2 regions of the Exiguobacterium sp. s101 genome follow, and region 2 is predicted to be linked to the other one. Evidence: predicted binding sites of a transcription regulator. Region 2 holds the regulator's gene; the other holds the start of a gene.
What was found. The regulator Rex, encoded in region 2, represses fermentation and respiration genes when NADH is low (regulators of the CRP and FNR family bind a similar motif). The targets are predictions, from matches to a motif close to TTGTGAAATATTTCACAA.

Region 1: a site for Rex is predicted at 1,625-1,642, ahead of cydD (thiol reductant ABC exporter subunit CydD). Genes of this name have one in related genera too.

What each region holds. Positions count from the first base shown of each region.
Region 1 is NZ_JACSKX010000005.1:93,408-96,832, forward strand. Features, by position in the region: gene KNO76_RS06175 (glycoside hydrolase family 31 protein) at 1-742, shown strand, start outside; gene KNO76_RS06180 (Crp/Fnr family transcriptional regulator) at 858-1,547, shown strand; gene cydD (thiol reductant ABC exporter subunit CydD) at 1,669-3,393, shown strand; gene cydC (thiol reductant ABC exporter subunit CydC) at 3,390-3,425, shown strand, end outside.
Region 2 is NZ_JACSKX010000012.1:89,959-93,383, forward strand. Features, by position in the region: gene KNO76_RS11100 (FAD-dependent oxidoreductase) at 1-95, opposite strand, end outside; gene tatC (twin-arginine translocase subunit TatC) at 316-1,104, opposite strand; gene KNO76_RS11110 (twin-arginine translocase TatA/TatE family subunit) at 1,108-1,302, opposite strand; gene KNO76_RS11115 (redox-sensing transcriptional repressor Rex) at 1,335-1,991, opposite strand; gene KNO76_RS11120 (ABC-F family ATP-binding cassette domain-containing protein) at 2,142-3,425, shown strand, end outside.

The sequences.
Region 1 (3,425 bases), on a different contig from region 2:
TTTTGGAAGTGAACTCGTCGTCTCCCCGATCGTCACGCCGATGGACCGAAAACTCCACGTTGCCGCGGCGAATGTCTGGTTACCTAAGGGAGAATGGTTCGATTTCTTCACAGGACACCGCTATGAAGGAGATAAAACGATTCGTGTGTTCCGTGGACTCAATCAACAACCGGTCTTCGCCAAAGCGGGTGCTATCGTTCCACTGATGCCACACGAGCCGCACGGAAACGATACGGGGAATCCGAGCGCATTAGAGGTGCTCGTCTTCCCAGGTGCTTCAAATACATTTACGATGTATGAGGACGACGGAGAAAGTAGGGATTATGAAACAGGGGCGTCGCTCGAAACGACGTTCACGCTCGATTGGGAAGCACGTACGCTACACATCGAGATGTCGGGCGACCTGACTCTCGTTCCGCCGAAACGGACGTTGACGATTCTTGTCCGCGGTGTTGTCGGTGATGGTGATTATGATGCAGAGACACAGACGTTACACATTCCATTCGGTGAATTAAAGAAAGAACAGACCGTGACACTTCCGGTCGATGTGACGCAGAACGCACATCGACTCGACCGTCTCTATCGGTTTTTAGACCGCGCGGAAATTGCCTACGACTTGAAAGATCGCCTGTATCAGATGGCCACAACGAAGACACGTCTCGAAGCATGGTTGTTTGATCTTCATGCGTTAGAACTCGATCGAGATTTGCAGGACGCGCTACTTGAACTTATGTTGGACTAAAAGGGGGGAAACCCCTTTTTGTCATGTCAGAAAAATGTTGGATTTTGAAAGCGTTTTCAATGTTATATCATCTATAATGAAAGCAATAGATCTGATTGGAAATGAGGAGATACACATGCGACATAGATGGACTATCGATGATTTACGACAGTTAACGCTTTTTGCGACATGTTCAAGTCGGACGCTTGAACAGCTCATCCCGCACGTCTATTGTAGGACTTATCGGAAAGGGCAACTGTTATTCATGGAAGGTGACCCACGGGAGCGTGTGTATTTTTTGATGAGTGGTTACATTAGGCTCGAACGAATGAATGAGAATGCGACACATCATTACGCCGACTATGTAAAACCGAAACAGTTCTTTCCTTACAACGGTTTGTTCACGGGGGAAGACTATCGCCATACTGCCGAGGCAATGACGGATATTGAAGTCATCTATATTCCGACGGACCGTTTCGAGCGGTTCGTGTCCACACAGTCGAGTATGTTGCTTTATATCATTGGGCAGATGAACCGTATTCTTGATTTACATGAGCGGCGTGTCCAAGAGATTATCACACCGAGTGCAAAAGAGCGCGTCTTGAATACGCTCCATTTTTTGATTGAAGATTTGGGGGAGCCCGACGAACAGGGCGTGCGTGTCCGATGTCCCTTCACCGCGGTTGAACTTTCTCGTTTGTCCGGCACGTCCCGCGAGACGGTCTCAACGATTTTAGCCAAACTTCGTAAAGAAGATGTGCTTCGTATCGATGCCCACCAACTCGTCATCGGGCATCCTGAATATTTTGAGCAAGATATCGATTGACGCCACTCAGATGAGGGCGTCTTTTACATACTCAAACGAGCGGAGCATTCGCTTCAAACCGTGGCATATTGTATAATTAGTGATGAATCTCACAAAGAATTGAACTGTAAATAGAGAAAGGATGAATGCAGTGAAACGACTGCAAGCCCTTGCGTTCGCCGAAAGAAGCCATATCAGCGGACTCGTATTATCTGCGGTCATGATTGGACTCTCCATTTTGGCACAAGCGTATTTAATCGTCGACATTGTCGACCGAATCTTCTTAAAAGATGAATCATTCGAAGCTGTCATCCCGGCATTGCTTTGGCTCGTTGTTGCACTGTTAGTACGGGCGCTTTTCGGTTATGTATCTGGCCGAATCGGTGCGAGCCTATCCGAGAAGGCGAAACAGACGTTACGTCTTCAATTGTTGGATCGCTATGCCACGAGTCCGGTCGAATCGTCCTTGACCGGTCAGTCTGGTAAGAAGGTCAGTGTGTTCATGGATGCCGTTGACGAGGTGGACGCTTACTTCAGTCAATACTGGCCACAAGTCATCCAGACATCGATCATCCCGCTCCTCATTTTGGTCGTCGTTTTTAGCCAACACTGGATTTCGGGTGTCATCATGATGGTGACGGCACCGTTCATCCCGCTGTTTTTCATCATCATCGGGATTGCGACTCAGAAAAAATCCGAAGAACAGATGGAAAAGATGAATCAATTTTCCGGAAAGTTCTTGGATGTTCTGCAAGGATTGACGACGCTGAAACTTTATAACCGTACCGAACAGGAAGCAATTGCAATTGAGAAAAGCAGCCTCGATTTTCGGGATGCGACAATGATTGTGTTGAAGACAGCATTCTTGTCCGGTCTCATGCTCGAATTTATCTCCATGCTCAGCACCGGGGTTGTGGCACTAGAAGTCGCACTACAGATGGTCGTTTGGGAGAATCTCACGTTCTTCTCAGGCTTTTTAATCTTGGTGTTGGCACCGGAGTATTACTTGGCCATTAAAGATTTAGGCAGCGCCTTCCATACGGGTCGAGGCAGTATGGGCGCGGCGGATCGAATCTTTGAGGTGCTAGACGCCCCGGATGATCGTACTCAATGGGGAACGAAGTCGCTTGATTCACGGACACCAGACCTTGAACTCGAGGACATATCGTTCGAATATGCAGGCGGGCGCTTTGCGCTTCAGCCGTTGAGTGGTCGCATTTCATCCGGTACCCACCTCGCTTTAGTCGGTGCGAGCGGATCTGGGAAGACGACGGTGCTCAACGTCATCTCCGGACTCCTGCAAGTGAAGTCGGGACGCGTCCTCGTGGACGGCGAACCACTTCATACGTTTGGTGAGTCTGCCTGGTATGGAAACATTGCGTATATCTCTCAAAACCCGTATCTATTTGCGGGGACACTCGCCGACAATATTTCTTTAGGTGAGGCGGCCGATGAGTGGGAATTACAAGAAGCAGTCGAGGCAGCTGGATTATCTGAGGTGATTGCACACTTGCCGAACGGGATCTGGACGGAGCTTGGGGAAGGTGGATTTGGGTTATCCGGCGGTGAAAGACAACGTCTGGCACTCGCTCGAGCCTTCTTTAAACGACCAGGGATCTTACTGTTTGATGAACCGACGACCGGTCTCGATTTGAAAACAGAGCGAATCGTCAGACGTTCCATCGATGAGCTTTCCAAAGATGCAACGTTGATCACGGTGGCACATCGCCTGCATACAATCAAAGAGGCGGATACGATTTGGTTTATGGATGACGGGAAGCGAATCGCAGAAGGGACTCATGAAGCATTGCTCGCTGTCCCAGAGTATGCGGAACTATTTGCGCTTCAGAAAGGGGTGAGTCGATGAACTCGCTTTGGACAATCACAAAATGGATGATG
Region 2 (3,425 bases):
TCGTAAACGGTGATGTCGAGATTGTCATGCTTGGCGAGTAATCCTTTGACAGCTGCTGTTCCTGCGTGTGTACATCCGATGACTGCGATTTTCATATGAGTCGTCTCTCCTTTTATGTTAGACAATACGTTTCGTTTTACATTGTGATAAACATCACACTTAATCCTTGATCTTAGTGTACTATTTCACAATATAAGGTTCAACGACTATGCTCACTATTTCACTTAAAAGTGTCTAAAGTTTGAACAGCATGAAAGTCCTGTTGAGCTAGAGTGTAATACACAAAAAAGCACCATCCCATTTACGGAACGATGCTCATTTCTCATTCATCTGTTTCATTAAATCCATCTGTTCTTGCACCATCGCTTCTTTCTCCCGGCGCAGCACCCCTTTATAGGTGATACGTGAAATCGATAAGCTGATCTCGTATAGGAAGAAGAGCGGTAGTGACACCATGAGGTGCGACGTCAAGTCCGGTGGTGTGATGAACGCCGCGACCACGAATAGCGCAAAGTACGCGTACTTTCGAATCTTCGATAAGAAGTACGGGGTCACGACACCGATCCGGGTGAGGAACATCGTCACGACCGGTAATTGGAATAATAGACCGAACGGAATTGTCAGCTGCAACAAGAACGTGAAGTAATTATTGGCCCCGATGAGTTGTTCGAGTCCGAGGTCTTGCCCGAGGTCCGTCGAGATATCGAGGACGAGCGGGAACAACCAATAGTAGGCGAACGCAAGACCAATCAAGAACAATCCGAAGATGATCGGGATATAGGCAAGCGTGCCTTTCCGCTCATTCGGATGCAGACCGGGTGCGACAAACGCCCACACTTGATACAGTAGGAATGGGCTCGCCGCAATCAGGCCGATGACGAGCGCCAAGTTCAAGTAAATCATGAGTGGGTCCGCGACCCCAAAGGCGTTCAGTTCGAGCCCACGTTCGATGAGATCTTCTTGCAAGTATGCGAGTACATATTTGACACTCGGCAAAGCCATCAAAAAGAAGGCAAAGACGACAAATGCAGATAGCATCAGTCGTCTCCGCAGCTCTGTCAAGTGATCGGTGAGTTCCCGCTCTTGATCAGGTTGATGATTCATGGCTTACTGCTCTTTCTTTTCGATAGCTTTCTTGTCGTTCTTGTCGTTCTCGTCGTGCTCGTTCATCATGCCGTTCGTTGCATTTTTGAACTCACGAAGCGTCTGCCCGGCCGCGCGACCAAACTCCGGTAATTTCTTCGGTCCGAAGAGAATGAGTGCGATGATGGCGATGACAAATAGACTCACCCCACCTGGCATCCCGACGACGAGTGATGATGCTAGTAATTCCATTATTGATGGACCCCCTCAGCGGTTGGATAGTGTTGCATAAAGTAAATGAGTGACTGCAGCTCAATCGACAAATCGATGTGATGGACGCGAACGGTGTCCGGTACAGTGAGTCGTGCCGGTGTGAAGTTCAAGATACCCTTGATGCCGAATCGCACCAAGTCGTCTGCGACGGGCTGCGCATAGGCAGAAGGTACCGTCAAAATGGCGACGTCGATCTTGTTTTGCTTCATAATCTGTTCCATCTCATCGACGTGATGAATTGGGACGCCTGACATCGTCGTGCCGACTTTTGTCTCGTCTGCGTCGAACCCGACGACGATATGTGTGTTATTGTTTTTAAGGAAGTTATAGTTGACGAATGCCGTCCCAAGGTGACCGACCCCGACCAAGGCGACATTCGTAATCTCGTCTTGATTCAGTGTCTTTCGGAAAAAGTCTAACAGATACTGCACGTTATAGCCATATCCCTTTTTACCGAGCGCACCGAAGTACGAGAAATCACGGCGAATCGTAGCCGAATCGACCTTGACCGCCTCACTCAGTTCTGCTGAAGAGACACGTTGTTTCCCTGACGCATGCAGGCTTTGAATAAATCGATAGTATAGTGGCAACCGTTTGGCTGTCGCTTGTGGAATCTTTGGTTCGTTTTGACTCAACGGAAAGAGCCTCCTTTTTACGACACGTTACAAACGAATCTGAATTTCATACACCTTGATTGTAAACGAATTCACATGACCACTCAACGAATATACCTAAAATCGCTGAAAAATACAGTATACTAAATAGAGAGAAAGGGGTTTTTTCACTTGATCCTACTGCAAGTCAACAACTTATCCAAATCCTTCGGCGTCGAGCCGATTTTAGAAAACGTAAAACTCGAAATCCAGGAAGGTGAACGTGTCGCCCTCGTCGGTCGGAACGGTGCCGGTAAGTCCACACTTTTGAAAGTCATCGCTGGTGAATACAACTATGATTCCGGGGACATCATGAAGCCAAAAGACGTCACCATCGGCTATCTCGCCCAAGACTCAGGGCTCGAATCCGACGAGACGATCTGGAACGAGATGCTCACCGTCTTCACGGACTTGATCGAGCAGGAGAAGACGCTCCGTCGCATGGAAGCCGACATGGGATCCGAACGAATCCTAAATGACGCCGCTGCGTACGAACGTCTCCTCTCTTCTTACGATGAAGAGCAGCATACGTTCAAAGAGCGTGGCGGTTACCAGTATGAAGCGACCATCCGCTCGGTCCTCCATGGGATGCGCTTCTATCCGGATGACTTCGAACGTCGCATCGACACGCTATCCGGGGGACAACGGACACGTCTCGCCTTGGCGAAGATGCTCCTTCAAAGTCCTGACCTGCTCATCTTGGATGAGCCGACGAACCATTTGGACATCGAGACGCTCGCCTGGCTCGAGAAGTACTTGGGCGGCTATAAAGGAGCTGTCCTCATCGTCTCCCACGACCGGTACTTCCTCGACCGTGTCGTTTCGGTCGTCTATGAGCTGTCACGTCATCGGAGCCGTCGCTTCGTCGGGAACTATACGAAGTATCTCGAGCAGAAGGCTGCCCTTTACGAACAAGAGAAGAAGCAGTTCGAGTCGCAGCAAGAAGAGATTGCCAAGATGCAGGACTTCATCCAGCGAAACATCGCCCGGGCGACGACGACGAAACGGGCGCAAAGCGTACGGAAGCGTCTCGAGAAAGTCGACCGTCTCGATGCTCCGGACGGTGACGAACGCAGTGCTGTCCTCTCGTTCTCTATCAAACGCCAGAGTGGGAACGATGTATTGAGCGCGAGTGACCTCGCCATCGGGTATGAGGAAGCAATCGCCAAAAATCTCCGCTTCCAGCTGCAGCGCGGTGAATCCGTCGCGCTCGTCGGTCCGAACGGGGTCGGGAAGTCGACATTACTCAAAGTGTTGACGAAACAACAAGCCGTCCTCACGGGTGAGATCCGTTACGGGACCGGCGTCGAGATCGGCTACTACGATCAGGAGCAACAAAACTTGTCTGACACAAACCGTGTCATCGATGAGATTTGGAACGACTGGCCGCTCATGCGTGAGCAAGAAGTGCGGAGT